One region of the Bradyrhizobium sp. USDA3010 genome, then DNA from elsewhere that is predicted to be linked to it. Evidence: riboswitches for the same ligand, from Rfam matches in the RefSeq annotation. Region 1 holds a riboswitch; the other holds the start of a gene.

Region 1 (15,743 bases):
TCGATCCCTGCGCGTCGGGCAAGCTCTGCTACAAGGGCGTCACCTTCACCTTCGGCGGCTGGGTCGATCTCACCGGCATCTATCGGACCCGCAATCTCGCCTCCGACACCGGCTCCGTCTACGCCTTCATTCCGTTCCCGCAGAGCAAGAACTTCAACACCGGCGAGTCGCGCTTCTCGGCGCGGCAGACCCGCTTCTCGGTGCTTGCGGAAGCCGAAATATTCGCCAACACCCGCGTCGCCGGCTACGGCGAAATGGATTTCGAAGGCGCGGCGCAGACCGCGAACTCGGTCGCCACCAACTCGTTCAACCCGCGGCTGCGTCAGGCCAGCGTCGAGGTCAGCCGCACCGATCTCGGCCTGCACGTGCTTGCCGGTCAGAGCTGGTCGCTGAATGCGCCGAGCAAGTCCGGCATCGATCCGCGCGGGGTCGATGCGCCCGGCGTGATCGATTTCGAATCGGTGCCCGGCTTCCTCGCGGCGCGGCAGCCCGGCATTCGCGTCTGGCAGGACATCGGGCCCGAATTCAAGCTCGCGGTGTCGGCGGAAAATCCGCAGACGTCGTTCTTCGGCGGCAACACGCCGCTGGTCGGCACGCCCGCGGCCGGTCCGCAGGGCGTGCTCAACCCGAACCTCCTGGTCAACCTCACCGGGCCGGGCGGCAGCTTCTTCAACAATGCCAACAATGTCAGCCTCAATCACGTGCCTGATTTCACCGTGAAGGGTGCGTGGGATCCGCGGCTTGGGCCCTACAAGCTGCATGTCGAGGGCTGGGCGATGTATCGCGACTTCTACGATCGCTTCAACTTCGCCAATCACGACGTCAACACGGTGAGCTTCGGCGGGCATTTCTCGGCGGAGATCGTGCCGAAGCTGCTGGAGTTGCAGGGCTCCGCGTCGCACGGCGCGCTCGGCCGCTTCACCGCCGCGCCGTTCCCGGATGCGACGGTGCGCCAGGACGGCTCGATCCAGCCACTGCCGATCACGGCGTTCCTGCTCGGCACGGTCTGGCACACGACGCCGTCGCTCGATCTCTATGCCTATGCCGGCCTCGAGAAGACCAAGGCGACGTTCTCCAATGTCGGCACGGTGCCGTTCGGCTACGGCAACCCGCTCTACAACAATCTCGGCTGCAACATCGAGAACTCGCCGGCGGCGACCTGCAACGGCAACACCTCGGAGGTCAGGCAGTACACCGCCGGCTTCTACGACACGATCTTCAAGGGTGATTACGGAGCGATCAAGGCCGGCGTGCAGTATTCCTATAACCAGCGCTTCGCCTTCCAAGGTGTCGGCGGCGCGCCGAAGACCGACGACCACATCATCATGACCCAGATCCGCTACTACCCGTTCTAGGATGTGATGTGACTTTACTCCGGGTCGAGCCGCGGACGCCGTTCCACCTCGCCCCGCGTGCGGGGAGAGGTCGGATTGCATCGGCGATGCAATCCAGGTGAGGGGGAGCCTCCGCAAGCGCAGCTATCACCGTATGTGCGGTGACGGCCCCTTACCGCAACCCTCTCCCCGCAAGAACGGGGAGAGGGGGCGGAGCGTAGCGCCGTCGCTATTCGACCTAATCTCATCACGTTCTGGAGCGCCTCGGGCCATCGAGCTGGAAAGGACACTACAAATGAGGATCGTGAGCAGAAAGGAGAGGGCCGTGATCGCCCGCGAACTGATGATGGTCAGCCGCGCCGCGCATGTGTTGCAGCGAACCGGTCTGGCGATGGCCGGTGCGATGGCCGGCACCTTCGTCGCCGCCCAGCTCGCGAAGGGGCACATCGCTTTCTTCGGTACACTTGCCTTCATCGTGACGACGATCGTGATCGGTGCCGTCGGCTTCTATCTCGGCATCGATATTCCAAGGCCGGCCTTGCGCGCCACGGGGCGCATCGATGCCGTCGAGGTCATGAGCGCCGGCGGCGTCTTCCTCGCCGCGCTGGCTGCGCTGGTGTCGGTCTATGGCATCGTATTCGACGAGATTCCGCCGCGCGCCTGGGAGTTCGTGATCGGCTCGTGGTGGTTCGGCGGCGACGTCATGCTGGCAACCGCCGGCCTCGTCGGCCGCCAGCGGCTGACCCAGAAGATTGCGCCGATATCGGCGGCGGGGCCGATCCGGGATCAACGGTTGCGACGGTGAGGTTCGGCGCGGTGGTTGTTTGATCGTCATGCCCGGGCTTGTCCCGGGCATCCACGTCTTGGGTTTCCAACGTGAAGAAAGACGTGGATGGCCGGGCATAGGCGAGCGGAAGCGACGCTGTTCTTCGAACGGCTAAGCCCGGCCATGACGGCCAGGAATCGAAAACGCTCTAGCCGCCCCAGCCGAAGCGGTAGTTGAAGCCCACCTTGACGGTATGCTCGTCGTCCCTGAACCGGACGCCGACGATCGTGGCGGGGCCGCCGGCGAAGGTGGTGTTGCCGAAGTTGTAGTACTGATATTCGGCCTTCGCGGACCAGTTCCGCGCGAACATGTATTCGAGACCGCCGCCGAGGGTGAAGCCGCTCCGGTGACTGCCATTGGTTGCAACGACCACCGGAATTCCGCTGGAGCCGGCGCCGATATTGAGGTTGTCGCGGACGGCGTAACCGCCCTTGGTGTAGAGGAGCGCCGGGCCCCAGGCGTAGCCGAGCCGGCCGGTGATCGAGCCAAGCTGATTGCTCGTTACCAGGGTGCCTGCCGGAAGGGTCGAGCCTTTGCCACCGTTGCCGGTGAGCCCGCTAAACTGAACCTCGGCACCGATCACCCAGTTCGATGCGAACTGGTAGTCGAAGCCACCCTGCAAGCCGCCCAGGAACCGGACCTTGTCCCCGTCCAAGCTGTTGTTGCCCGCGAAGGCACCACCGACGTGGCCGCCGATATAGAAGCCGGTCCAGTTATAGACCGCCTCCGGCGCCGTATAGGCCGGCGCCTTCGGATAGGTTCGCGCCGGAAGATCGGCCGCGAACGCGGGAGCCGCGCAGGCGATACCAGCGACCGCACCGAGCAGAAGCTTTTTCATGAGGTTGGTTTCTCGTTGTTGTGGTTGTGTGGCGAATCCGGTGGACCGTCGTTCATGCGCGCGTGTCTTGTGGGCGACTTGCGCATTGAAGGGTCGTCCTGCCCCGCTTCTGACCTATGACCTTGGGGCCGGCTCAAGCGGTTTATCGCCAGCCGCGCCGAAAAAGGCCTTGAGCCGGACCTAAGGTCACACCGTAAGGTACGGGCGAAAGGGCCTCCGTCGATGAACGAGCCGAGAGACAAAGCCGACAAGGACGTTTTGCTGACCGCGGCAGAGTGCGCCGCCCGCATCGGTCTCACGGTACGCGGACTTCGGCTCTATGAGAGCCGCGGCCTGATTTCGCCGCGCCGCACGGCGAAGAGTTGGCGGCTCTATGGGGCTGCGGAGATCAGCCGGCTGCACGAGATCCTCGCGCTAAAGCGAATGGGGCTCAGCCTGGCGCAGATCGCCAAGCTTCTCGAAGGCCGCGCGATCGACCTCGACCGAATCCTGGCCATGCAACAATCGTCGATCCTTCAACTGCGCAACCGCGCCGATGAAGGCCTTGCGCTGGTGAATGTGGCGCGTTTGAAGCTTTCTGCCGGCGGATCGCTCTCGATCGCCGACCTCATTGCGCTGGCCAAAGAGACCAACATGGCCGAAGCATCGTTCGATGCCGTCGCGCAACGGCGCTACGAACAGGCCCGGCCCCGCGCTGCGATTCAGATCGATCCCGGCGTGATGGAGCGCTACGTCGGTCATTTTCGGTTTCAGACCGGCGGGCAGGTGGTGACGATCACGCGCGATGGCGGTCATCTGTTCGCGAAGCCGCTCGGACAGTTCGCCTCGGAAATATATCCCGAAAGCGAGCACACGTTTTTTCTCAAGACCACGGCGGCGCAGATTACCTTCGCCGTCGAGCCGGATGGAATCGCGAACGCCCTCACGCTTCATCAAGGCGGGTTGAAGCATAATGCGACCCGGATCGACGACCGGCAGGCCCAAGATGCGGCGGCCGCGTTGGCAAAGAAGATAGATAACAAGACGCCGTCGCCGGGAACCGAGGAGGCGATCCGCCGCCTGATCGTCCAGCACCAGCAAGGTGCCGTCGACTACGCCGGCATGAGCGACCTCATGGCGGCAGTGGCCCGCGAGCAGGCTCCGGCGATCATCGCCGCGCTGGATCTGGCCGGGAGCATGCAAACGATTCGCTTCAAGGGCGTCGGGCGAGACGGTTGGGATGTCTATGACGTCAACTTCGCCAATGTCGACATGGAATGGCGGATCATTTTGGCATCCGACGGAAAGATCGATGGCGTGTTGCTTCGGTCGCTACCTTGACCAGACGCGATGAAGCGGCGCTGCCTATCGGCACCCGGCTTTCCCTGCGCCCTCTGATCTCAGGGCCGCGAAACGAAGGGCAAAGCTCGGGCAAATCGTGTCGCGAGAATACGAAGTTATGACCGCAAACAGCGCGACACACCCAGTGTCGTCCCTGCGAAAGCAGGGACCCATAACCACGAATGCCAGTTTGTCATAGCGATACTGGGTTGACGAGTCCCTTCCGCAATATCCGCCGCGGAGTATGGCCCTGCTTTCGCAGGGACGACGGAGAGTGTGTGGACCGAGCCCCGGCTACTTCTTCAAATTCGCATGCGGCCGGCCGAAATCGGGCGCAGCCGAATCCTGGCCGATCTCGACGATGCCGCGGCGGATGGCGCGGGTGCGGGTGAAGTGGTCGAACAGCGCTTCGCCGTCGCCGCGCCGGATCGCGCGGGTGAGCTTCGACAGATCCTCGGTGAATGTGCCGAGCATTTCGAGCACGGCGTCCTTGTTGGCGAGGAACACGTCGCGCCACATCGTCGGGTCGGACGCCGCGATCCTGGTGAAGTCGCGGAAGCCGCCGGCGGAGAATTTGATGACCTCGGATTCCGTCACCTGCGCCAGCTCGTCGGCGGTGCCGACGATGGTGTAGGCGATCAGATGCGGCAGATGGCTGGTGATCGCGAGCACGAGGTCATGATGATCCGGCGTCATGATCTCGACCTTGGCGCCGAGCGCGGCCCAGAACGCGCGCAGCCGGTCGGTCGCCGCAGGATCGGTGCCTTCGGGCGGCGTCAGGATGCACCAGCGGTTGATGAAGAGCTCGGCGAAGCCGGAATCCGGTCCCGAATGCTCGGTGCCGGCCACCGGATGCGCCGGCACGAAGTGCACGCCGTCGGGCAGATGCGGCGCCATGTCCTTGACGACGGCGCCCTTCACCGAGCCGACGTCGGAGATGATCGCGCCGGGCTTGAGGTGGGCCGCGATCTCGGCCGCGACCGGGCCGCAGGCGCCGACGGGAATACAGAGGATGACGAGATCGGCATCCTTCACCGCCTCGATATTGGTCTCGACGACGCGATCGACGATGCCGAGCTCGGCGACGCGCGCGCGCGTCTTCTCCGAGCGCGCGGTGGTCACGATCTCGCCGACCAGGCCTTGCGCGCGCGCGCCGCGCGCGATCGAGCCGCCGATCAGGCCGAAGCCGATCAGCGCGATGCGATTGAAGAGCGGAGCCGTGGTCACGTCGGTTTTCACTTTCCGGCCAGGAAGTCGCGCAGGCCCTCGACCACGAGGCGGTTGGCTTCCTCGGTGCCAATGGTCATGCGCAGCGCATGCGGCAGCTTGTAATTGTTGAGCGCGCGCAGCACGAGGCCGCGCCGCGTGAGATAGGCGTCGGCTTCCGCCGCGGTCTTGCCCTTGTCGACCGGGAAGTGGATCAGCACGAAGTTGGCGACGCTCGGCGTCACCTTGAGCCCGAGCTTGCGGATCTCCTCGGTCAGCCAGTTGCGCCACTGTTCGGTGTGCGTCCGCGACATCTGCACATGGGCAGAGTCCTCGATCGCCGCCACCGCCGCCAGCATCGCCGGCGTCGTGACGTTGAACGGACCGCGGATGCGGTTGCAGGCATCGACGATATGCGCCGGCCCGAACATCCAGCCGACCCGCAGCGCGGCAAGGCCGTGGATCTTCGAGAAGGTGTGCGTCACCACCGTGTTGTCCGTGGTCGCGACCAGCTCGATGCCGAGCTCGTAGTCGTTGCGCGAGACGTAGTCGGCATAGGCGGCGTCGAGCACCAGCAGCACATGCGACGGGAGTTCGGCGCGCAGCCGCTTGACCTCGTCGAACGGGATATAGGTGCCGGTCGGATTGTTCGGGTTGGCGAGCCAGACCAGTTTCGTGCGCGGCGTCACCACCTTGAGGATGGCGTCGACGTCAGCGGTGAAGTCGGTCTCGGCCGCGATGACGTTCTTGGCGCCGTTCGCCATGGTGGCGATCGGGTAGACCAGGAAGCCATGGGTGGTCGAGATCGCCTCGTCGCCCGGCGCGAGATAGGTGTGCGCCAGGAGATTGAGGATCTCATCGGAGCCGGCGCCGCAGATGATGCGGTCGGGGTCGAGCCCATAGGCGCGGCCGATCGCCTCGCGCAGCACCCGCGAGGTGCCTTCCGGATAGTCCTCGAGATGGTCAGCCGCGGCCTTGTAGGCCGCGATCGCCTTCGGCGACGGACCGAACGGCGTCTCGTTGGCGGACAGCTTGAACACCTTGCGGCCCGGTTCCGGCACCGGGCTCTTGCCGGGCGTGTAGGGCGCAATATCGAGGATGCCGGGATTCGGCACGGGGCGGGACATCATCAACTCCGATGGGCGGATGGGCTTAGCCTGGCTCTTATTCTAGCTCTTGGCCGATCCGTTAGAGGGCACCGTATAGCGCGTTGCGTGGCTGCCGACGAGGGCCGAAGAGCGCACCGAGGCGCCGGCCTCGATCAAGGCGAGCTTGATCTTCTCGAAACCCTTGTTGGTCAGGTCTTGCCCGGTGACCGAGACCAAGAGCGCCGCGCCGTCGAACGCGGTGTCGGGGACCGCGACGATCTCGGCGAGCGGGGCCAGCGCGCGGGCGACATCGGCGTTCCAGCCGGAGACGCGCACGCTCCAGGTCTGCACCTCGGTCACCATGGCGTCGTCGGCGACCCGCGAGATCACGAACACCGGCAGCGCGGCGGGATGGTCGGCGCGTTCGAGGAACGGCAGCCGTGCGATGATCTTCGGCGCGCCATCGGCTTCGAGCGCATTCCACCACGGCGTGCGGCTCGCGATCGCGGAGACCAGCGCGAGGTCGCCCTTCGACTTCGCCGCCGCCTCGACCGCGGCCTGGGCGCTGAAATGCGACACGTAAGGCACCACGAAGCCGAAGTGAAACCGCGCCGAGTCGCGCATGGCGGACTCGCCCACGGAAACATCGGCATGCACGGCGAACGGCGCCTGCACATAGGTGAAGGTCGAGATGATGACGCGCCAGATGCTCTCGATGGTGTCGAGCGGCAGGATGCCGCGATGGCGCCTCACCAGCTCGCGCATCATGCTGGCCTCGCGCGCCGGGCGGAACGCCGAGCCGACCTCCTGGGTCTTCTTGACCTGGATCAGGCGGTCGATGATGTCGCCGCGCGCCATCAGCAGGCGGTGAACCTGCTCGTCGATCGCATCGATTTCCTTGCGCAGCTCCTGCAGCGAGGGCGGCGACGGGGGTGGGTTGGACATGCTCTCAAACCTTGTCGTCCGGGCGGCCCGATGCCGTGCCGGACAGGGTCCCTGATTAGGAAAGACGGCCAGCGAAAGCAAAGAGAAACGTCGCAGGCGTGCCTTGCGCATTCGGTTAACCATCGGCGCCCGGCAAGGGGAGGTTCGCTGGCCGCCTTGACGACGGCAGGCCTGAGGACTAGGTTCGCTGCACTCCGTGGTCATTTGAGCCGGCCGGCTTGCAGCCACGTTAAACAACTCGCTAAACAGGCCGGGGACAGATCAGCTCCCGGCCGAACCTTGTTCAGGCCGGGTTTTTTATGGCCTGATTTCTGTTCGAGCCCTCCCGTGCGAGGGCAGGGTCGCCTAGATGAGCAACGTGCGTCCGATACCGAGCCCGCAAACTCAGAGCGATGATCGCGCCCATGAGGCCGATCACCCGTCGTCATTGGTGGCGAAGTTCGGCATGGATCAGCCGCTCAAGCTCGATTGCGGCGTCGATCTCGCGCCGTTCCAGATCGCCTATCAGACCTATGGCCAGCTCAATGCTGACAGGTCCAACGCGATCCTGATCTGCCACGCGCTGACCGGCGATCAGCACGTCAACAACATCCATCCCGTCACCGGCAAGCCCGGCTGGTGGGACACCATGGTCGGCGCCGGCAAGCCGATCGATCCCGAACAATATTTCATCATCTGCTCCAACGTGATCGGCGGCTGCATGGGCTCGACTGGCCCGGCGTCGCTGAACCCTGCGACCGGCAAGGTATGGGGGCTCGATTTCCCGATCATTACGATCCCCGACATGGTGCGCGCGCAGGCGATGCTGATCGATCGCCTCGGCATTGCGACACTGTTCTGCGTGGTCGGCGGCTCGATGGGCGGCATGCAGGTGCTGCAATGGACCGCGGCCTATCCCGAGCGCGTGTTCTCGACGCTCGCGATCGCGTGCTCGACGCGCCACTCGGCGCAGAACATCGCGTTCCACGAGCTCGGCCGTCAGGCGGTGATGGCCGATCCGGACTGGCGCGGCGGCCGCTATGTCGACGAGGACACCCATCCGCATCGCGGACTGGCGGTGGCGCGGATGGCGGCGCACATCACCTATCTCTCGGACGCCGCGCTGCACCGCAAGTTCGGACGGCGGATGCAGGATCGCGAGCTGCCGACCTTCTCGTTCGATGCGGATTTCCAGGTCGAGAGCTATCTGCGCTACCAGGGCTCGTCCTTTGTCGAGCGCTTCGACGCCAACAGCTATCTGTATCTCACGCGCGCGATGGACTATTTCGACATCGCCGCCGACCACAACGGCGTACTTGCGAAAGCGTTCACCGGCATCAAGACGCGGTTCTGCGTGGTGTCGTTCACCAGCGACTGGCTGTTTCCGACCTCGGAATCGCGTGCCTTGGTGCATGCACTGAACGCGTCGAGCGCACGGGTGTCGTTCGCCGAGATCGAGACCGATCGCGGCCATGACGCGTTCCTGCTCGACGTGCCGGAATTCCTGGAGATCTCCCGCGCCTTCCTGCAGGCCGCGGGCAAGGCGCGCGGACTGAAGGACGACGGCCAGTCATGAGCATGCAGCAGACATTGCCCTTGCCGGGCGTCGCGCCGGAGCGGACCGGCGGCTATCGCACCGATCATCTGCTGGTCGCCGACATGGTGCGGCCGGGCTCGCGCGTGCTCGACGTCGGCTGCGGCGACGGCGAACTGCTGCAATTGCTGGAGAGCCGCGGCATCGACGGCCGCGGCATCGAGCTGTCGCGCGAGGGCGTCAATGGCTGCGTCGCCAAGGGCCTCGCGGTGGTGCAGGGCGACGCCGACACCGACCTCGTCAACTATCCCGATGATGCGTTCGACTATGTGATCCTGTCGCAGACCTTGCAGGCGACGCGGCAGCCCAAAGTGGTGCTGGAGAACCTGCTGCGGATCGGCCATCGCGCGATCGTCTCGTTCCCGAATTTCGGGTTCTGGAAGATGCGGCTGCAGCTGCTGGTCGGCGGTCACATGCCGCGCACCGAGAATCTGCCGGCGAGCTGGTACGACACCGCGAACATCCATTTCTGCACCATCAAGGATTTCGTGCAGCTCTGCGAGGAGATCAACGTCAAGATGGAGCGCGCGGTGGCGCTCGATCTCTACGGTCGCCCGGTGCCGCTCAACCTGCCCTGGTGGGTGTGGAACATGTTCGGCGAGCAAGGCGTGTTCCTGCTCAGCCGGGGTGGGAAGGGGAAGTAGTAGCTGCGCAGCAATGTACGCTCGTCATTCCGGGGCGATGCGCAGCATCGAGCCCGGAATCCATTTAGTCCACGAAGCCTGCGGCCCAATGGATGCCGGGTTCTCGCTTCGCGAGCCCCGGAATGACGGGTCACACCGGCGCCGCCACCAGCGACTTCGGATCGCGCGCCGGCCAGCGGCCGGCTTCCACCAGCGCGATGAAGCGCTCGACCATCTCGTTGAACAGCGCCGGCTCCTCGAGATTGAGCACGTGACCCGATTTCGGGAAGAAGGAAAGGCCGGCGGCCGGCAGATGCTGCTTCAGGAACATGCTCGGCGCGATGCAATTGTCGTCCTCGTCGCCGCACAGGATCAGCGCCGGCGTCGCCGCGCGCTTGATGGCGTCGGTCATGGTGTAGATCGAGGGCCTGCCGCCCTGGAAGCTGCGCATCGTGTTGGCTGAGCCCTTGGCGTCGTGGCGGGCGAGCGCGGCGTAGAAATCGGCATGGCCGCGCGGGTCCTTGACCAGGAACGGAATCCGGCTCGGCGCCTCGCGCGTCACCTTGGCGACCTCGGCGGAGCCGATGGACTCGAGCTGCTCGGCATTGGCGCGGCACTGCGCGCGGAAGGCATCGAGATGCTCGAGGCTTGAGCCGGAGCCGACAGCGGCCAGTGTCATCGACAGCGCGCGCTCCGGCGCGTTGAGCGCGACCTGCAGCGAGGAATAGGAGCCCATCGAGAGCCCGATGAAGTGGGCCTTCGCGATGCCGAGGTGGTCGAGCACCGCGAGCGCGTCGGTGTAGAAATGCGTGTAGGTGTAGACGTCGGCGCTCGGCGGCACGTCCGACGGCGTGTAGCCGCGCGCGGAATAGGCGATGCAGCGGTGTCCGCGCGAGAAGTAGCGCATCTGCGGTTCCCAGTTGGTGTGATCAGCTGCGAATTCGTGCAGAAAGATGATCGGGGTGCCACTGCCCGCCTCTTCGAAATGGAGGCGGACATTATCTTTCGTGATGGCATGGGGCATTGAAATTCTCCTCTCGTTGGCCGCTCCCAGATTTGCAATTAATTTCCGCGGCTGCAATGCGGCTATTCTGGCTATTTTCGTCAAGGAATTTGCGCGGAATGACCCCGAAATCGTTTTCGCAACGCCGCATGAAATCTTCCTCTCGCCACATCCCGATCTTCAAAACCACCGCCGCGTTTCCGAGGGAATGCGACGGGGAGTTGGGGGGCGTTTCAGAGGATCTCGTGAAGTATGGTTCAGTTGCTTGCGTTTCGCCGGTCGCTTCGAGTTTTGGCGTTGGCTCTGTGTTCGCTCACGCTCGCCGTGATCTCCGCCGCTCCGGCGTCCGCCCGTCCGCATCATTCGCGTCACGCGCATTCGGCCCATGTCGGCCATCACGCGCGGCACTATTCCCATCATCACCATCGGCACGCAGCGCGGCCGTCTCGCACCGAGCGTCGCGCCCAGATGCAGGCGGGCGGCTTTGGCGAGGCCAATGCGGCCGTGTTACCGGGCAGCGCTGAGGCCGCGTCCAACACCGATGTGAACGCGGCAGGTGGCTTCGGCTCCTCCGGCATCGTCGACACGGCGCGCCGCTATCTCGGCGGCAACCCGACCGGCCGCTCCAGCCTGTGGTGCGCGCGCTTCATGAACATGGTGCTGCAGCAGACCGGCCATCGCGGCACCGGCTCCGACATGGCGAGTTCGTTCGCCAAATACGGCCAGCGCGTCTCCGGGCCGCAGGTCGGCGCCATCGCCGTGATGGGCCGTCGCGGCGGCGGTCATGTCGGGATCATCACCGGCGTCGACGCCAAGGGCAATCCGATCATGATCTCGGGCAATAGCGGTCATCGCGTCCGCGAGACCCCGGTCTCGCGCGGCCGGATCTATGCCTATGTGATGCCGACGAACTGAGCTGTCGAAAGCTGGGCAGGGCGCACGCGCGTCTTGCCCGCTTGCGACACTACAGGCTATTCGGCGGCAATCGTGTCGCCGACGGCCGCGCCGCCGTCGCTGATGATCTCGGCGTAGATGCCGCATTCGTTGTTGCCGAAGCGCTGCATCAGCGTGTTCGGGACCGAGAGGTTGCGCGCGCCGGTGTCGGGATCGACATTGACCGCGGCGCAGCGGGTGATGCGCTTCACCACCTTGGCCCGTGCGCTGCCGATCGCAATGGTCTGGTCGAGCAGGCTGGCCTCATGCCAGGCCGGCCAACCCTCGACATAGAGATTGGCGCGGAAGCGCAACGGATGGACCGGCGCCTGCACCATGTCCTCGATCGCCCGCAGGCTCGCCAGATTGATGATCGAGACCACCTTGCGCGGCACGTCGGAAAAACTGTGCCCGGGACTCACCAGCACCTTGGGCGGTCCCTTGATCTGGCCGGCATGACGATCGGCGAAATAGCGCTCGATCGCCGCGCGCCCGGCTGCCGTCTCGAGATCGCCCTGGGCCACCATCGCGCCGTCCCGGCGCAAGGTCAGCACATGGCTGTCATCGTCGAAATGGGCGCGCAGCGGCGCCAGCCACTCGTCCCGCTGCAGCATCAGGAAATGCGGCTTCGGCAGCCATTTCGGCGCCGAGGGATCGAAACCGCTCGGACCGTTCTCGATCGCGTAGCGGCGATCGGAGCGGAGCGTCTCGCCGACCTTGAGCTCGGCGCGGGGCAGGGGCTCGGGCGTCAGACCCTTGACGGGATAGCGGTAGATGCCGGTGATCCGGGCGGAGGAGGTGTGCGTGCTGTCCATGCTCCCGCTCTAGCCTGTTTGGCGCGCGAGGAGAACCGCCGCCGAGAGTAAGGCAGCTAGTCGGGCCGCGCCGCGCCTGCGGCATCCAGCAGGCGCTGCATGAACACGAGATCGAGCCAGCGGCCGAACTTGCGCCCGACCTCCGGCATCCGCGCGACCTCGACAAAGCCGGCCCGCGCGTGCAGCCGCAGCGAAGCGGGATTGCCGCCGTCGATGCCGGCGATCATGACGTGCTTGCCGAGCGCCGTTGCCGTGGACACGAGCTCATCGACGATGACACGGCCAAGGCCGCGGCCGCGATGGTCGGCATGGATGTAGACGCTGTGCTCGACGCTGTAGCGGTAACCCGGGAAGGCGCGGAAATCGCCGAACGCGCCATACCCAAGCACCACCGGCCCTTCGGCTGCGACCAGCACCGGGTAGCCCAGTGCCAGCCGGGCCTGCATCCAGGTCAGCCGTTCGGCGTCGGAATCCTGCTTCTCGGTCCAGATCGCGTTCGAGTTGGCGACCGCCTCGTTGAAGATCGCGGTGATCGCAGGGATGTCCTGCTCGGTGGCGGGGCGGATCATCATTCGGTCGTTCCTCGACGGGCCTCTTGCACAAACCCGATCGTCCACTATATAAGACGTAATGTCAATTATAGAAGACAACGCGGATGAGGCTCTCGGGCGGCGGGTTCGCGCCGAGCGGGAGGGCCGCGGCTGGTCGCTGGCGGAACTCGCCGGGCGGGCCGGCGTGTCCAAGGCCATGCTGAGCAAGATCGAGCGGGCGGAGGCCAGCCCGACAGCGGCGACGCTGTCGCGGATTGCCACGGCCTATGGCCTGACCATGGCCGCGCTGTTCGAGGTTGCCTCACACAGTTCCCGCCTGCAGCGGGCCAAGGATCAGCCGGTGTGGCGCGACCCGAAGGCGGCCTATCTGCGGCGGCAGGTGTTCCTGCATCCGGCCAATCCGCTGGAGCTGGTGGAGGTCGAGCTGCCTGCCGGGCAGGAAGCCGGCTTCCCGGCCAGCGCCTATCACCTAGTCCGTCAGGTGGTCTGGGTCATCAGCGGCCGCCTCACCTTGATGGAAGGGGCGGAGCGCCACGAGCTCGCCGCGGGTGACCGCATCGAGCTAGGGCCGCCGTCCGACATCGTCTTCCGTAACGAAACTGCTCAGCCCTGCCGCTACCTTGTCGCCATTGTGCGGCGCTGAGATTCGTCGGGTGAAATCGCCGACTGTGGCTCTTCCGTTTTGGAACCAAGTGCCCACATCTGCGGCAAGCCTGAAAAATGATGGCGACGACCAGAGGCTGGTTGAGGAACGTCAACGCGGCCCGCGGAAACCCAATGAAGATGCCGTTGTCATGCCTGAATGGGTGACAATGGCAGGCCGAGGGAAAACGAATGAACATTGAGAAGTACACCGAGCGCTCGCGCGGATTCATCCAGTCTGCCCAGTCGCTCGCAATGCGCGACGGTCACCAGCAGTTCTCGCCCTTGCATCTGTTGAAGGTGCTGCTGGACGACAATGAGGGGCTCGCCGGCGGTCTGATCGACCGTGCAGGCGGCAATTCCAGGGCGATCCTGAAAGCGACCGAAGAGGCGCTGAACAAGCTGCCGAAGGTCTCGGGCAATGGTGCCGGACAGGTCTACCTGTCGCCGGAGCTGGCGCGCGCCTTCGATGCGGCGGAAAAGGCCGCCGACAAGACCGGCGACAGCTTTGTCACCGTCGAGCGGCTGCTGCTCGGGCTCACGCTCGAGAAGGGCAGCGAGGCGGCCTCCATCCTGAGCAAGGGCGGCGTCACGGCGCAGAACCTGAATGCGGCGATCGAAGCGCTGCGCAAGGGCCGCACCGCTGATTCCGCGACGGCCGAAAACGCCTACGACGCGCTGAAGAAATATGCCCGCGACCTGACCCAGGCTGCGCGCGACGGCAAGCTCGACCCGGTGATCGGCCGTGACGAGGAGATCCGCCGTACCATCCAGGTGCTGTCGCGGCGGACCAAGAACAATCCCGTCCTGATCGGCGAACCCGGCGTCGGCAAGACCGCGATAGTCGAGGGGCTGGCGCTGCGCATTCTGAACGGCGACGTGCCGGAGAGCCTGAAGGACAAGAAGCTCTTGTCGCTCGACATGGGCGCCTTGATCGCCGGCGCGAAATATCGCGGCGAGTTCGAGGAGCGGCTGAAGTCCGTCCTGCAGGAGGTCTCGTCCGCGGAGGGCGGCATCATCCTGTTCATCGACGAGATGCACACCCTGATCGGCGCCGGCAAGACCGACGGCGCGATGGACGCGTCCAACCTCCTGAAGCCTGCGCTCGCGCGCGGTGAGCTGCATTGTATCGGTGCGACCACGCTCGACGAGTACCGCAAGCATGTCGAAAAGGATGCGGCGCTGGCCCGCCGGTTTCAGCCGATCTATGTCAGCGAGCCGACGGTCGAGGATACCATCTCGATCCTGCGCGGCCTCAAGGACAAATACGAGCAGCATCACGGCGTGCGCATCACCGACTCCGCGTTGGTGGCCGCGACCACGCTGTCGAACCGCTACATCACCGACCGCTTCCTGCCCGACAAGGCCATCGACCTGATGGACGAGGCGGCGGCGCGGCTGAAGATGCAGGTCGATTCCAAACCGGAAGAGCTCGATTCGCTGGATCGCGACATCATCCGCCTGAAGATCGAGCAGGAGGCGCTGAAGAAGGAGAACGATGCCGGCTCGAAGAGCCGCTTGCAGACCCTGGAGAAGGAGCTCGCCGGGCTCGAGGAGAGGTCGGCGGCGCTGACGGCGCGCTGGAGCGCGGAGAAGAACAAGCTCTCCAATGCCCAGAAGCTGAAGAGCGAACTCGATGCGCTCCGCGTCGAGCTTGCCAATGCGCAGCGTCGCGGCGAATTCCAGAAGGCGGGCGAGCTGGCCTACGGCCGGATTCCCGAGCTGGAAAAGAAGCTCGCCGAGATCGAGGCCAGCGAAAGCGGTAAGCAGAACGGCAGTGAGATGATGGAGGAGGCGGTCACCGCCAACCACATCGCGCAGGTCGTCTCGCGCTGGACCGGCGTGCCGGTCGACAAGATGCTCGAGGGCGAAAAGGACAAGCTCCTGAAAATGGAGGACGCACTCGCCAAGCGCGTCGTCGGCCAGGCCGAAGCGGTGCGTGCGGTGGCAACCGCGGTGCGCCGTGCCCGCGCAGGCCTGCAGGATCCGAACCGGCCGACCGGCTCGTTCATGTTCTTGGGCCCCACCGGCGTCGGCAAGACCGAG
Region 2 (15,743 bases), on a different contig from region 1:
AGGGGATGATGTTGCCGACCTTGATCTCGGTATCGCTTGCGCCGGTGTCGTATTTCTTTTGGGCGAATGCGGCAGTGGACGTCGCGGCAACAGCGACGATCGCCGCGGAAATCGCGGCGATCCGAACGGTAGAAAGCATAATGTCTCCTGGTTTGGTTCTAAAGATTCTTAGTTTTTCTTGAGCTTTGCGGCCAGTTGCTGGGCAACGATCGCAACCTGCCTGGCGCCGTGCGGCACGAGGAAGATGACGAGGAACAGCAGCACGCCGAACACCGCGCCGGATAGGCCCTTGGAAATACCTTCGGCGATGTTCGGCACGAAGATGATGAAGGCGGATCCGACGATCGAGCCGGGCAGCCAACCGACGCCGCCGACCACCATGCCGAGGAACAGCGAGATCGCGAGCTGGATGGTGTAGCCGTCGGGCGCCACGAACTGCACCGCGATCGCGCCGAGACCGCCGGCAACGCCGGTGATGCCGGCCGAGACGCCGAATGCCAGCGTCTTGTACAGCGCGACGTCGACGCCCATCGCGGAAGCCGCGATCTCGTTGTCGCGGATCGCCATGAAGGCGCGGCCGGAGCGCGAGCGCAGCAGGTTCACGGAGGCGACGTAGATCGCGATCGAGACCGCCAGGGTGAAGTAGTAGAGCCACATGTCCTGCCCCATCGGCAGCCCGAACGGGGCATCCGGCTTGGTGACGACGAGGCCCTGCACGCCGCCGGTCCAGTGCTCGAAATAGCCAAGCTTGAGGAGCTGCGGCATTGCGGTGGCGAGCGCAAAGGTCGCGAGCGCCAGATAGACGCCGGATAGCCGCAGCGCCGGCTGGCCGAACAGGAAGCCGAAGCCGAAGCAGACGATGCCGGCGACCGGCAGCGTCAGGGCATAGTTCATGCCCGCATGCTCCATCAGGATCGCCGACGTATAGGCGCCGACGGCATAGAACGCGCTCTGGCCGAGCGAGAACTGGCCGCTTCCGCCGGTCAGGATGTTGAGCGCCATCACTGCGAGGGCGTAGATCAGAAGCATCGTCATCTGGAAGATGATGAAGTTCTTCACGAACAGCGGGATCAGGATCAGCGCGGCGAGCACGACGAGCGAGGTGCCGTAGCCCAGCGTCATGGCACGCTTGGGCACAGCCTCGACGGCGGGGGCTTCTGTGACGATGTCTTCAGCGGCGCTCATGATCAAACTCGCTTGACGATGGCGCGGCCGAACAGGCCTGCCGGTTTAACGACCAGGACGACGATGATCAGCGCAAGCGCGATCGGAAGTTTCAGCTCATTGCCGACGCCGGGGATGTAGGTGCCGACGAGGTTCTCGAAGATGCCGACCAGGAAGCCGCCCATCACGGCGCCGAACGGCGAGGTCAGGCCGCCGAGCACGGCTGCGGCGAATCCGTAGATCAGCACGCCGAGCATCATGTTCGGCTCGAGGAACACCACAGGAGCGATCATCATGCCGGCGATCGAGCCGATCGCGGACGCCATGCCCCAGCCCAGCGCGATCATCCAGGAGGTATTGATGCCGACCAGCCGGGCCGATTCAGGCAGCGAGGCGGCCGCCCGCATCGCAAGGCCGACCCGGGTGAAGCGGAAGAAGAAGAACAGCAGCGCCAGCATCAGCAGCGTGATGCCGATCATGCCGGCCTGGTGGGTCGAGATCAGCTGGCTGCCGAGGAACGGCGAGGAGCCGAACGGCGTCGGATACTGCTTGATGGTGAAGTCCCAGATCAGGCCGGCGACGCTGTTGATGATCGCATACAGCGCGATGAAGCCGGCGACATTGGTCAGGATCGGGGCCTTGGCCAGCGGCTTGAACAGCAACCGCTCGATGACGATGCCGGCGGCAAACGAAAACGCGACGGTGAGCACGAAGGCGCCCCAATATGGCACACCCCACTGCATCAGCTGCCAGGACACGAAGGTCGAGAACATCGCCATTTCGCCCTGGGCGAAATTCAGATGGTCGATGGCCTGGTAGATCATCACGACCGCGAGCGCCATGCAGGCATAGATCGCGCCCGTGGCGATGCCGGCCAGGACCTGGTTGGCAAAAAGCTCCATTGTGCCAGCTCCTCAGTAGCCGAGATAGGATTTGCGGACGTCTTCGTTGTTCGCGATGTCCTTGGCATTGCCCGACATCACGATCCGTCCGGTTTCGATCACATAGGCCTGGTCGGCGAGCTCGAGCGCGAGCTGCGCGTTCTGCTCGACCACCAGGATGGTCACCTTTTCCTCGCGATTGATCTTGCCGAGGATGCGGAACAGGTCGCGCACGATCAGCGGCGCGAGGCCGAATGACGGCTCGTCGAGCAGCATCAGGCGCGGCCGCAGCATCAGCGCGCGTGCCACCGCGAGCATCTGCTGCTCGCCGCCCGACAGCGTGCCGGCCTGCTGGGTGTAGCGCTGCTTCAGTACCGGGAAATGCTCGTACATCCGCTCGATGTCGGCGCCGATGGCGTTCTTGTCGGAACGGCTGATGGCCCCTAACTGCAGATTCTCCTCCACCGTCATGTTGGTGAAGGTGCCGCGGCCCTGCGGCACATGGGCGATGCCGAGGCGGACCACATTCTCGGTGGACCGGGTGCCGATCGGCTTGCCCTCGAACTCGATCGCGCCGGTCGAACGCACCATGTTGCAGATTGCCCGCAGCGTGGTGGTCTTGCCGGCGCCGTTGGCGCCGAGCAGGGTGGTCAACGAACCCTCGTTGAGCGAAAAACTGAGGCCGTGCAGGGCCTGGACCTGACCGTAATAGGCGCGCAGGTCCTTGACGTTGAGCATCGCGGTCATTGGTCCTTGCTCCCCAGATAGGCCTTGATGACGTCGGGGTCGGCCTGGACCTGGGCCGGCGTGCCTTCGGCCAGCTTGCGGCCGAAATTGAGCGCGACGACGTGGTCGGCGATCGACATCACGAGACCCATGTGATGTTCGACCAGCAACACCGTAATTTTACGGTCATCGCGGATTTTGCGGATCAGATCGCCGAGCACATAGACTTCCTCGTGATTGAGGCCGCCGGCCGGCTCGTCGAGCAGCAGGATCTTCGGATCCGCCGCCAGGGCGCGCGCCAGTTCGACGCGCTTCTGGGTGCCGAACGGAAGTCCCGAGACCACGGTGTGGGCGACGTCCTCGAGATCGAGATAGCCGAGGATGTCGTGCACCTTCTTGTTCATGTCGCTCTCGCCGCGGCGAACCCAGGCAAGACGGAGCGAGTCGCTGACGATGTCGCTCGAGGTGCGGGCATGCGCGCCGACGCGGACATTGTCGATCACCGACAGATTGGGGAACAGCGCGACGTTCTGGAAGGTGCGGCCGATGCCGATCTCGGCAATCCGGTGCGGCGGCCGCGACAGGATGCTCTTGCCTTCCATCAGGATGTCGCCGGACGACGGCTGGTAGAGCCGCGACAGGCAATTGAACAGCGTCGTCTTGCCGGCGCCGTTCGGTCCGATCAGGCCGAGGATCTGCCCATGGCGCATGTCGAACGACACGCCATTCAGTGCGATGATGCCGCCGAACACGACGCTGACGTCGCGAACCGCGAGCAGAGGATCATTCCCCTGCGCGAGCTGTGCCTGCGTCATCTCGTCTCGCCCACCATCTCTGAGCGGTGCGAGCGGCCCTGCGATGGATTTCGCCGGACGCGATGGAGGCTATCTGATCCCCTCGGCCAAACGTGCAACTTTCCCTCCTAGTCTAGACTTTTTGCTTTGTTCTTTTTTGGATTGCGGCGCTATTCCACCGAGCGCCTGCTCGATGTTCCTTACCATCGCGACAAGGCGAGGTCCAATGTCGTTGAGTAATCTATCTTCCGTGAAGCGGAATGCCGGCGCGCCGCAATTGAAGGCGTAAGGACCGGTTCCGTCGTTCAATTTCAATGCAACGCCGGCTGCGGCGACGTCGTTCTGCCAGTCGCCGGTGGACAGGGTGAAACCGTGCTTCGCCACCGTCTCGCCGGAGCGCTCGATGCCGTCGCGGATCTTGGCCCAGCGGCTGCCATAGTGATCCCGCAGCTCGCGCAGTAGAGCCGCACGTTCTTCGGGAGGCAATGCCCAAATATAGGCACGGCCCATCGCGGTGGTTGCGATCGGAATGCGCGAACCGACGTCGAGTTGCACGCCGAGCGTCAGGCCGTTCCGGCTCTGGCCGAAGTAGATCATGCTGTGACGGTCGCGGCCGCCGACCGCGACTGCGCCGCCGGTCGCGCGCATCACTTCTTCTCGATACGGCTCGGACAAATGCCGAACGCCGAGATTGGCGAGCGCGGCGTAGCCGAGCGCCATCGCCGACGGTGCGAGCTGATACTTTTCGAATTTCGGTACAGGTGTAAGGTATCCCAGCTTGGTCAGCGTGTAGGTCAGCCGGGAAATGGTTGGCTTCGGTAACTTGGTGCGGGCTGCAATCTCCTGATTGCCGAGCAGCCCGTCATTGGGTTGAAATGCACGCAGGACGTCCAGTCCGCGGGAAAGCGCGACGACGAAATTGCGATCGGTCGCTGCTTTCTTGCTGGCGCGCTTCATTCCCTGCCCTTGTCATGCTCGTTGACAAGGCTCGTGCTTCAAAATAACCCTCCGTGTCAAGATGTGGAATTAAATTTCGCAGTGCGAAATTGGTCTAATCCTAGCCGCTCGACGCAAGTCGTGCAGCTACTCAACACAAGTTCAAGAACAAGCATCCAGGGAGAGTCCCGGTGAGTGAAGTCGTCAAGCTCGAACGTCATGACAATATTGCCGTCGTCACGGTTAACAGTCCGCCTGTGAACGCGCTGAGCGCTGCCGTGCGCGGCGGCATCTTCGATTGCGTCAAGAGCGCGATCGATGACGCGCAGGTCCAGGGCATCGTGCTGACCTGCGCCGGCCGCACCTTCATCGCCGGCGCCGACATCACCGAATTCGGCAAGCCGCCGAAGCCGCCCGGTCTCGCCGAGGTGCTGAGCCTGATGGAGAGCTCGCCGAAGCCGATCATTGCCGCGATCCACGGCACCGCGCTCGGCGGCGGCCTCGAGGTCGCGCTGGCCTGCCACTATCGCGTCGCCACCAAGGACGCCAAGCTCGGTCTGCCCGAGGTGAAGCTCGGCCTGCTGCCGGGCGCCGGCGGCACCCAGCGTCTGCCGCGCGCGGTCGGTCCCGAGCTCGCGGTCAAGATGATCGTCGGCGGCGATCCGATCGGTGCGGATGCCGCGCTGAAGGCCGGCCTGATCGATGAGATCGTCGAGGGTCCGGCGTCGGGCGGTGAGGCATTTGCGCGCAAGGTGGTCGCCGAGAAGCGTCCGCTGCGCAAGCTGCGCGATGACGACAGCAAGCTCGCCGCGGCCAAGGCCGACCGTTCGATCTTCACCAATGCGGTCGCTGCGCTGACCAAGAAGTCGCGCGGCCTCGAGGCGCCGTTCGCCGCCGCCGACGCCGTCGGCGCCGCGATCGACCTGCCGTTCGACGAAGGCCTGAAGAAGGAGCGCGAGGGCTTCCTCAAGCTGATGAACGGCGAACAGTCGAAGGCGCAGCGCTACGCGTTCTTCGCCGAGCGCGAGGCCGCCAAGATCTCCGGCGTTCCCGAGGGCACCAAGGGTCGCAACGTGGCGCGCGTCGCCATCCTCGGCGCCGGCACCATGGGCGGCGGCATCGCGATGTCGTTCGCCAATGCCGGCATTCCGGTCACCCTGATCGAGACCGGCGAGGAGCAGCTCAAGCGCGGCATGGGCATCATGCAGAAGAACTACGAGGCAACCGCCGCGCGCGGTGGCATCCCGGCGGACGCGCCCGCCAAGCGCATGGCGCTGATCAACGGCGTCGTCGGCATCGAGAACGTCGGCGACGCCGATCTGGTGATCGAGGCGGTGTTCGAGACCATGGCGGTCAAGAAGGAAGTGTTCGGCAAGCTCGATCAGTACGCCAAGCCGGGCGCGGTGCTGGCCTCCAACACCTCCTATCTCAACATCGACGAGATCGCGAAGGCGACCAAGCGTCCGCAGGACGTGCTCGGCATGCACTTCTTCTCGCCGGCCAACGTCATGAAGCTGTGCGAGATCGTGCGCGCCGACAAGACCGCGCCGGATGCGCTGGTCACCGCCGTCTCGATCGCGCGCAAGATCGCCAAGGTGCCGGCCGTGGTCGGCGTCTGCGACGGCTTCGTCGGTAACCGCATGCTGGCGCAGCGCGGCAAGCAGGCCGAAAAGCTGCTGTTCGAAGGCGCGCTGCCGCAGCAGGTCGACGCTGTCGTCACCAAGTTCGGCATGCCGATGGGCCCGTTTGCGATGGGCGATCTCGCCGGTCTCGATATCGGCTGGCGCTCGCGCAAGGACCGCGGCATCAAGTCGGAGATCGCGGACGCGTTGTGCGAAGCCGGCCGCTTCGGCCAGAAGACCGGCAAGGGCTACTACAAGTACGAGCAGGGCTCGCGCGCGGCGCTGCCCGATCCGGAGGTCGAGAAGCTGATCGACGAGACGCTGGCGCGCCTCGGCCGCAAGAAGCGCGTCGTCAGCGACGACGAGATCCTCGAGCGGATGATGTACCCGATGATCAACGAGGGCGCGAAGATCCTCGCCGAGGGTATCGCGGCGCGGCCGTCTGATATCGACGTGGTCTGGCTCTATGGCTATGGCTGGCCGATCTATCGCGGCGGCCCGATGTTCTGGGCCGACACCGTGGGCCTCAAGCACATCGCCGATCGCCTGGCCTTCTACGCCAAGGAGACCAGCGATCCTTCGCTCGAGCCCGCGCCGCTGCTGAAGAAGCTCGCGGACGAAGGCAAGACCTTCGCCTCGCTCGCCGCCGCGTCGAAGGCGGCGTGATCTTTCTTGGCGCCACTGGCTCGGTGTTCGGGTTCCCTCTCCCCTTGTGGGAGAGGGTTAGGGAGAGGGGTGGCCACATCGGCACTGCCCACGTGAACCCCCTTCCCCAACCTCTCCCCACAAGGGGGAGGGGAGCCCACACGCCGATGCTCACCTAACAGGTGTTGAACGTTTCCATGACCTATCCCGGCGAACAATATTATCCCAAGGGCGTGCAGTGGAGCGACGAGATCACGCGCGGCACGCTGCCGGACCTGCTCTCGACCGCGGCTGCCGAATACGGCGCGCGCCCGGTGCTCGAATTCCGCGACCGGCAGATCAGCTACAGCGAGCTTGAGGCGCTGGTCGAGACCGCGGCTGCCGCCTTCATGCGCGCCGGTTACGGCAAGGGCACCTCGGTCGCGCTGTTTCTCGGCAACTCGCCGGACCATCCGATCAACTTCTTCGGCGCGCTGAAGGCCGGAGCCCGCGTCGTGCATCTGTCGCCGCTCGATGGCGAGATCGCGCTGTCGCACAAGCTGTCCGATTCAGGCGCACGGGTGCTGGTCACCAGCAATCTGTCGGCGCTGTTGCCGACCGCGTTGAAATTCCTCGCCAAGGGGCTGCTCGACCGCCTGATCGTTTGCGAGGATGATCATTGGGGCAAGGTCGGCACACCGCAAGCCGCGCTGCCCGACAATCCCGCAATCATCACGCACCGCCAGTTCATCGACGGTGCAGTCAAGCCGCCGCAATGGCCCGCGGTCGACGTCGAGGACGTCGCGCTGCTGCAATATACCGGCGGCACCACCGGCCTGCCCAAGGGTGCGATGCTCAGCCACGGCAATCTCACCGCGGCGGTGTCGATCTACGACGTCTGGGGCAAGCCGGGGCGGCTCGAACGCAACGCGATCGAGCGCGTGATCTGCGTGCTGCCGCTGTTTCATATCTATGCGTTGACCGTCGTGCTGCTGTCGGCGATCCGGCGCGGCCATCTGATCTCGCTGCATCAGCGCTTCGACGTCGAGGCCGTGATGCGCGACATCGAGGTCAAGCGCGCGACGGTGTTTCCCGGCGTGCCGACGATGTGGATCGCGATCGCCTCGCTGCCGGATCTCGACAAGCGCGATCTCTCCTCGCTGGTGGTCGCCGGCTCCGGCGGCGCGCCGCTGCCGGTCGAAGTCGCCAAGATCTTCGAGCGCCGCGTCGGCATGAAGCTGAAGAGCGGCTGGGGCATGACCGAGACCTGCTCGCCCGGCACCGGCCACCCCAAGGAAGGGCCGGAGAAGCCGGGCTCGATCGGGCTGATGCTGCCCGGCATCGAGATGGACGTGGTGTCGCTGGAGGATCCCACCAGGGTGATGCCGGTCGGCGAGGTCGGCGAGATCCGCATCCGCGGCCCGAACGTCACCAAGGGCTACTGGAACAGGCCGGCAGAGACCGCGGAGGCCTTTGTCGGCGACCGCTTCCTGACCGGCGACATCGGCTACATGGACGCCGACGGCTATTTCTATCTGGTCGACCGCAAGAAGGACATGATCATCTCCGGCGGCTTCAACGTCTATCCGCAGATGATCGAGCAGGCGATCTATACCCATCCCGCCGTGCAGGAGGTGATCGTGATCGGCATCCCCGACGATTACCGCGGCGAGGCGGCAAAGGCGTTCATCAAGCTGCGCGACGGCGAGAAGGAATTCCCGATCGACGAGCTGCGCGCATTCCTCACCGGCAAGGTCGGCAAGCATGAATTGCCGGCGGCGGTCGAGTTCGTCGACGAGCTGCCGCGCACCCCGGTCGGCAAGCTGTCACGTCATGAATTGCGGCAGCAGCAGCCCAAGACTCCTCCATCCAAACCGCAACAAACCGCATCAGGATCGCGCTCATGATGGACGCCGTCATCGGGTCTGTTCGAGGTGTTGTAGTTATTTCGTCGTCCCGGCCAAGCGAAGCGCGAGCCGGGACCCATACGCCGCGGCCCTCGGAAGAGGCACAAGCGGCAGCCGGCTTTGCCAGTTGCGGTGGCCGGTGGTTATGGGTCCCTGCTTTCGCAGGGACGACAGCGAGAGAGTTAGAAGGGTAGTTTAGCTTTCAAAAAGGAGGATCCGATGGATCTCGCTTTCACCAAGGAAGAGATAGCGTTTCGCGAGGAGGTACGGGAGTTCTTCAAGAACAACGTGCCGCCGGAGACCCGGCGCAAGCTGCAGGAAGGCCGCCATCTGTCGAAGGACGAGATGGTCACCTGGTGGCGCATCCTCAACAAGAAGGGTTGGGGCGTCACCCACTGGCCGAAGGAATATGGCGGCACCGGCTGGACCACCGTGCAGCACTACATCTTCAACGAAGAGCTGCAGTCCTATCCTGCGCCGCAGCCGCTCGCCTTCGGCGTCAGCATGGTCGGCCCTGTCATCTACACCTTCGGCAATGAGAAGCAGAAGAAGGAATATCTGCCGCGCATCGCCAATGTCGACGACTGGTGGTGCCAGGGCTTCTCGGAGCCGGGCTCGGGTTCGGACCTTGCGTCGCTGAAGACCAAGGCCGAGCGCCGTGGCGACAAGTGGATCATCAACGGCCAGAAGACCTGGACCACGCTCGCCCAGCACGCCGACATGATCTTCTGCCTCTGCCGCACCGATCCGGCCGCGAAGAAGCAGATGGGCATCTCCTTCATCGTGTTCAGCATGAAGTCGAAGGGCGTCACCGTGCGCCCGATCCAGACCATCGACGGCGGCCACGAGGTCAACGAGGTGTTCTTCGACGACGTCGAGGTTCCCTACGAGAACCTGATCGGCGAGGAGAACAAGGGCTGGGATTACGCCAAATTCCTGCTCGGCAATGAGCGCACCGGCATCGCTCGGGTCGGCGTCTCGAAGGAGCGGCTGCGCCGCATCCGCGCGCTGGCCTCCAAGGTCGAGTCCGGCGGCCGTCCGGTCATCGAGGATCCGGCGTTCCGGGAAAAGCTCACGGCCTGCGAGATCGAGCTGAAGGCGCTCGAGCTCACCCAGCTCCGCGTCGTCGCCGACGAAGGCAAGCACGGCAAGGGCAAGCCCAACCCGGCTTCCTCGGTGCTCAAGATCAAGGGCTCGGAGATCCAGCAGACCACCACCGAGCTTCTGATGGAGATCATCGGTCCGTTCGCCGCGCCCTACGACGAGCATGGCGATGCCGGCTCGAACGAGAGCATGGATTGGACCGCGCAGATCGCGCCGAGCTACTTCAACAACCGCAAGGTTTCGATCTACGGCGGCTCCAACGAGATCCAGCGCAACATCATCAGCAAGGCGGTGCTGGGGCTTTGATGCTCTTCTCCCTCGCCCCGTTCTTGCGGGGAGAGGGTTGGGGTGAGGGGCCTCTCTCCGTGCAGGGAATGCCGAGAGACCTGTACCCCCTACCCGGAATGCATCTCGCGATGCGTTCCGACCTCTCCCCGCAAGCGGGGCGAGGTGAAGAGGTCCCGGTTTGAACAACGATCAGTTAGTTAAGGGAACGAACATGGATTTTGATCTGTCCGAGGAGCAGCGGCTTCTCAAGGAAAGCGTCGACGGGTTGCTGGCGGATGCCTACGACTTCGATGCGCGCAAGAAGTACATGAAGGAGAAGGGCGGCTGGAGCAAAGCGCTCTGGGGCAAGCTCGCCGAGCAGGGCCTGCTTGGTCTGCCCTTCGCGGAGACCGACGGCGGCTTCGGCGCCGGCGCGGTCGAGACCATGATCGTGATGGAAGCGCTCGGCAAGGCGCTGGTGGTCGAGCCCTATCTTGCCACCGTCGTGGTCGCCGGCGGCTTCCTGCGCCATGGCGGCTCGGCCGAGCAGAAGGCCAAGTACATCCCCGGCATCATCGACGGCAGCAAGACCTTCGGCTTCGCGCAGCTCGAGAAGAACTCGCGCTACGACCTCTTTGACGTCGTGACCACGGCCAAGAAGAAGGGCGACGGCTGGGTGATCGACGGCGAGAAGTTCGTCGTGCTGAACGGCGAGAACGCCGACACGCTGATCGTGACCGCGCGCACCAAGGGCGGCCAGCGCGACAAGACCGGCATCGGCGTGTTCCTGGTTCCGGCGGACGCCAAGGGCGTCACCAAGAAGGGCTATCCCACGCAGGACGGTCTGCACGCGGCGGACGTCACCTTCACCAATGTCGAGGTCGGTGCGGATGCCGCGATCGGCGATCCCGAGAACGGCCTGCCCCTGATCGAGCGCGTCGCGGACGAAGCCCGCATTGCGCTGTGCGCGGAAGCCGTCGGCGCGATGGACGAGTCGCTCAAGGAGACCGTCGAGTACATCAAGACCCGCAAGCAGTTCGGTGTTGCGATCGGCTCGTTCCAGAGCCTGCAGCACCGCGCCGCCGACATGTTCGTGGCGCTGGAGCAGGCCCGCAGCATGTCGATGTTCGCGACCATGGCGTCGGACTTCAGCGATGCCAAGGAACGTTCGTCCGCGGTCGCGGCCGCCAAGGTGCAGGTCGGCAAGTCCTTGAAGTTCGTCGGCCAACAGTCGATCCAGCTTCATGGCGGCATCGGCATGACCATGGAAGCCAAGATCGGCCACTACTTCAAGCGGCTCACCATGATCGAGAACACGCTCGGCGATACCGACTACCACCTCCGTCGCGTCAGCGAGGGCGGCGGGCTGTTGGCGTAAGCACACTGATGTCATTCCGGGCGCCGCAGCGCGGCGAACCCGGAATCCATTTCACAACCAATGATGCGGCCTAATGGATTCCGGGTTCGCGGCTGCGTCGCGCCCCGGAATGACGGCGCATCCGGGAGGCAACAACAATGAAGAACACCCCGTTCGATCTCACCGGCCAGGTCGCGGTCGTCACCGGCTCGAGCCGCGGCATCGGCCGCTCCTCGGCCGAACTGCTGGCCAAGCTCGGCGCCAAGGTCGTGATCTCCTCGCGCAAGGCGGATGCCTGCCAGGAGGTCGCCGACGGCATCAAGAAGGCGGGCGGTGATGCGCTCGTCATCCCATGCAATATCGCGCGCCGGGCGGAAGTCGAGGGACTGATCTCCGGCACGATCAAGCACTACGGCAAGATCGACATCCTGGTCTGCAACGCCGCGGTCAATCCCTATTACGGGCCGCTGCTCGACATCACGGACGAGGCCTTCGACAAGATCATGGGCTCCAACGTCAAGAGCAACATCTGGCTTTCCGCGCTGGCGATCCCGCAGATGGCCGAACGTGGCAAGGGCTCGGTCGTGATCATCTCCTCGATCGGCGGCCTGCGCGGCTCGACCGTGATCGGCGCCTACGGCATCTCCAAGGCGGCGGACTTTGCGCTGTGCCGCAGCCTCGCCGGCGAATGGGGACCGAAGGGCGTGCGGGTCAATTGCGTGGCGCCGGGCCTCGTGAAGACCGACTTCGCTCGCGCGCTGTGGGAGGATCCGGACAATCTGAAGCGCCGCACCGCGTCGACGCCGCTCCGCCGCATCGGCGAGCCCGACGAGATCGCGGGCGCGGTGGCCTATCTCGCCTCCGATGCCTCGACCTTCATGACCGGCCAGACCATCGTGGTCGACGGCGGCGTGACGACGGCTGCGACGTAAGGGCGGTTCCTTCGCCTCTCCCGCTTGCGGAATATGCCAGCGCGAACCAGCCACCGCAAAATCAGTATCGTCCCTGCGAAAGCAGGGACGACGGCTTGCGGGAGAGAGAGCAGCCCATTTGGGGCTTCTACGCCAGCCTCAAACCTGCTCCAGCGCGCGCTCAATATCCTCGATCAAATCGTCGGGGTGCTCGAGCCCGGCCGAGAAGCGAATAAAACCTTCGCTGATGCCGAGCTCGGCGCGGGCCTCCGGCGCCAGGCGCTGATGCGTCGTGGTCGCGGGATGCGTGACCAGGCTCTTGGCATCGCCGAGATTGTTGGAGATGCGTGAGATCTTCAGCGCATTGAGGCAGCGGAAGGCGCCGGCCTTGCCGTCCTTGACCTCGAAGCCGACCAGCGTCGAACCGGCGCCCATCTGCTTCTTCACGGTCTCGGCTTGCGGATGATCGGGGCGGCCGGGATAGACCAGCCGCGTGATCTTCGGATGCTTCGCCAGCGCCTCGGCGATCTTCGCCGCGTTCTCGGTCTGCGCGCGGACGCGGATGCCGAGCGTCTCCAGCCCCTTCAACAGCACCCAGGCGTTGAACGGCGACAGCGACGGACCGGTCTGGCGCATGAAATTATGGATGTGCTCGGCGATGAAGGCTTCCGACGACAGGATGACGCCGCCGAGGCAGCGGCCCTGGCCGTCGATATGCTTGGTCGCGGAATAGACCACGACGTCGGCGCCGAGCGACAGCGGGCTCTGCCAGATCGGCGTCGCGAACACGTTGTCGACGATCAGCCGGGCGCCGCCGCTATGCGCGATCTCCGCGATCGCGCCGATGTCGAGCACGTCGAGCGTCGGATTGGTCGGGCTCTCGAGGAAGAAGGTCTTGGTGTTCGGCCGCAATGCGCGCTGCCACTGGTCGAGATCGAGGCCGTCGACCAGCGTCGTCTCGATGCCGTAGCGCGGCAACAGGTCCTGCACCACGTAGAGGCAGGAGCCGAACAGGGCCTTCGACGCCACCAAATGATCGCCCGCTTTCAGCGGCGCAAGGATCGCGGTGGTCACTGCGGCCATGCCGGTCGCGGTCGAGCGCGCGGCTTCCGCGCCCTCGAGCTCGATCATGCGGCGCTCGAACATCGCAATGGTCGGATTGGAATAGCGCGAATAGATGAAGCCGGGATCCTGACCCTTGAAGCGCGCCTCGCATTGCTCGGCGGTGTCGTAGACGTAGCCTTGGGTGAGAAACAGCCCCTCCGACGTCTCCCCGAATTGCGAGCGGAGCGTGCCGCCATGGACGAGGCGGGTTTCGGGACGAAGGTGGGCAGTAGACTTGGCTTCAGAAGACCTGGATTCAGAAGACTTGGATTCAGACATGTGACCTCCGAAGTGGCCATTTCCTGGCGAAAATGGCCATAAAAAAACCGGCCTGGAGCAACCTCCACAAGCCGGGATCACACTGTCCCCGGCCTGTTTAGCGACTTATTTAACGTGGCTGCAAGCCGGCCGGCTCAAATCACCACGGGATAAGTGCAGCTGATATTCCCTCGCGCCCTTTCCGTCAAGACGGTCATCGGATAACCCGTAAAAGCCCATAATTTGGGGCTTGGTGGCCGCTCAGAGTATGATTTTGGGCCATCTCGAGGGATCGCCAAGGGACCGCATCGTGTCGTTCACGCTGGAAGACGAATCCAACGGAATTCTGCCCGACCGCATGATCGCGGAGATGGCGGAGGCCGGCCTCATTCTGCCCGCCTATGACTTCGTCGAGAGCCAGATCCAGCCGGCGAGCCTCGATCTTCGCCTCGGCGACATCGCCTACCGCGTCCGTGCCAGCTTCCTGCCAGGACCGGATGCCACCGTCGCCGAGCGGATCGACCAGCTGAAGCTGCACGAGATCGATCTCTCCGACGGCGCGGTGCTGGAGACCAATTGCGTCTACATCGTCCCGCTGCTGGAGAGCCTGGCGCTGCCGCCGGAGATCGTGGCGGCCGCCAACCCGAAGAGCTCGACCGGACGGCTCGACGTCTTCACGCGCGTGATCGCCGATGGCACCCGCCGCTTCGACATGATCGGCGCCGGCTATCACGGCCCGCTCTATGCCGAGATCAGCCCGAAGACGTTTCCCGTGCTGCTGCGCGAGGGCTCGCGGCTCAGCCAGGTCCGTTTCCGGATCGGCGAGGCGACCTTGACCGCCGACGAGCTCGACGCGCTGCATGCCGCCGAGCGGCTGGTCGATGCCGACAATGCCGATCTCACCCATGGCGTCGCGCTGTCGGTTGATCTGTCCGGCGAGAACTCGGGCGGCTTCGTCGGCTATCGCGCCAAGCGCCACACCGGCGTGGTCGATGTCGATCGCCGCGGCGGCTATTCGGTCGAAGAATTCTGGGAGCCGATCAAGGCGCGGCCCGACGGCAGCCTCATCCTCGATCCCGGCGAGTTCTACATCCTGGCCTCGAAGGAGGCCGTGCAGGTACCGCCGGACTACGCCGCGGAGATGGTGCCGTTCGATCCGCTGGTCGGCGAATTCCGCGTCCACTATGCCGGCTTCTTCGATCCCGGTTTCGGCTATGCCGGCGCCGGTGGCAAGGGCGCGCGCGCCGTGCTCGAAGTGCGCTCGCGCGAGGTGCCGTTCATCCTCGAGCATGGCCAGATCGTCGGCCGTCTCGTCTATGAACGCATGCTCGAGCGCCCCGACGCGCTCTACGGCCAGCGCATCGGCTCGAACTACCAGGCGCAGGGCCTGAAGCTCTCCAAGCATTTCCGCGTGTAGTTCTGTAGCCCGGATGAAGCGCTGCGAAATCCGGGATGGTGCATACGTGGATTGAGCCGTCCCAGATTGCGCTTCGCTGCATCCGGGCTACGATTGCGCATGCGAGCTCGACCTCGCCAACAAGAGCCAGGGAGCGAACATGACCGCAGGCGAAAGCGCACAAGAGGCGCAGTGGCGGAAGTGGCGCAGCGTTGCCGATCTCTATCACGCCTTCTTCACCGGGCTGATCCTCACCGTGGTCACGCGCCGCGGCACGGCCGACGCTGCCGAGTTCGTCTTCCGCGTGTTTCGCCGCCAGCAGCAGGAGCGCTTCCTGCCCGGCTTGAAGAAGCTCGGCCTCGACGGCCTGCCGCCTGCGGTCGCGGCCGCGCAATATCACTATCTCTCCAACTGGATCGGCGGCGTGCATGTCGAATACATGTACGAGACCGACCGCAAGGCCTGGATCCGCTATCCGCCGCCGCGCTGGATCTGGAAGGGCACGGCGATCTGCGGCGTGCCCGGCGAGGTCTCGCGCGCGATGCTGCGCGGCTGGCACGCCAACAACGGTGTCGCGCTCGGCGATCTCAGGCTCGGCTTCGTCTGCACCAAGCAGAGCGTCGACGGCCAGGACGGGCTCGAGGGCTACTACTGCGAATACGATCATCCGCTCGAGCTCGACCAGCGCCTGG

The links. A riboswitch is a leader RNA that binds a small molecule or an ion and turns the genes downstream of it on or off. The one in region 1 is predicted to bind S-adenosylmethionine.
Region 2: linked by a shared signal. The riboswitch ahead of AC066Y_RS13105 (O-succinylhomoserine sulfhydrylase) and the one ahead of metX (homoserine O-acetyltransferase MetX) in region 1 are both predicted to bind S-adenosylmethionine.

What each region holds. Positions count from the first base shown of each region.
Region 1 is NZ_JBWJZD010000001.1:195,634-211,376, reverse strand. It holds gene AC066Y_RS00895 (hypothetical protein) at 1-1,355, shown strand, start outside; gene AC066Y_RS00890 (hypothetical protein) at 1,660-2,139, shown strand; gene AC066Y_RS00885 (outer membrane protein) at 2,309-2,998, opposite strand; gene AC066Y_RS00880 (MerR family transcriptional regulator) at 3,221-4,318, shown strand; gene AC066Y_RS00875 (prephenate/arogenate dehydrogenase family protein) at 4,613-5,545, opposite strand; gene hisC (histidinol-phosphate transaminase) at 5,554-6,651, opposite strand; gene AC066Y_RS00865 (chorismate mutase) at 6,694-7,557, opposite strand; SAM riboswitch at 7,744-7,823, shown strand; gene metX (homoserine O-acetyltransferase MetX) at 7,907-9,112, shown strand; gene metW (methionine biosynthesis protein MetW) at 9,109-9,774, shown strand; gene AC066Y_RS00850 (alpha/beta fold hydrolase) at 9,905-10,777, opposite strand; gene AC066Y_RS00845 (TIGR02594 family protein) at 11,009-11,671, shown strand; gene AC066Y_RS00840 (MOSC domain-containing protein) at 11,728-12,504, opposite strand; gene AC066Y_RS00835 (N-acetyltransferase family protein) at 12,561-13,076, opposite strand; gene AC066Y_RS00830 (helix-turn-helix domain-containing protein) at 13,135-13,698, shown strand; gene clpB (ATP-dependent chaperone ClpB) at 13,890-15,743, shown strand, end outside.
Region 2 is NZ_JBWJZD010000006.1:295,641-311,383, forward strand. It holds gene AC066Y_RS13050 (ABC transporter substrate-binding protein) at 1-139, opposite strand, end outside; gene AC066Y_RS13055 (branched-chain amino acid ABC transporter permease) at 169-1,185, opposite strand; gene AC066Y_RS13060 (branched-chain amino acid ABC transporter permease) at 1,188-2,066, opposite strand; gene AC066Y_RS13065 (ABC transporter ATP-binding protein) at 2,079-2,792, opposite strand; gene AC066Y_RS13070 (ABC transporter ATP-binding protein) at 2,789-3,586, opposite strand; gene AC066Y_RS13075 (IclR family transcriptional regulator) at 3,656-4,522, opposite strand; gene AC066Y_RS13080 (3-hydroxyacyl-CoA dehydrogenase NAD-binding domain-containing protein) at 4,693-6,789, shown strand; gene pimA (dicarboxylate--CoA ligase PimA) at 6,966-8,654, shown strand; gene pimC (pimeloyl-CoA dehydrogenase large subunit) at 8,874-10,064, shown strand; gene pimD (pimeloyl-CoA dehydrogenase small subunit) at 10,258-11,403, shown strand; gene AC066Y_RS13100 (SDR family NAD(P)-dependent oxidoreductase) at 11,541-12,314, shown strand; gene AC066Y_RS13105 (O-succinylhomoserine sulfhydrylase) at 12,453-13,676, opposite strand; SAM riboswitch at 13,753-13,832, opposite strand; gene AC066Y_RS13110 (2'-deoxycytidine 5'-triphosphate deaminase) at 13,966-15,072, shown strand; gene AC066Y_RS13115 (hypothetical protein) at 15,212-15,743, shown strand, end outside.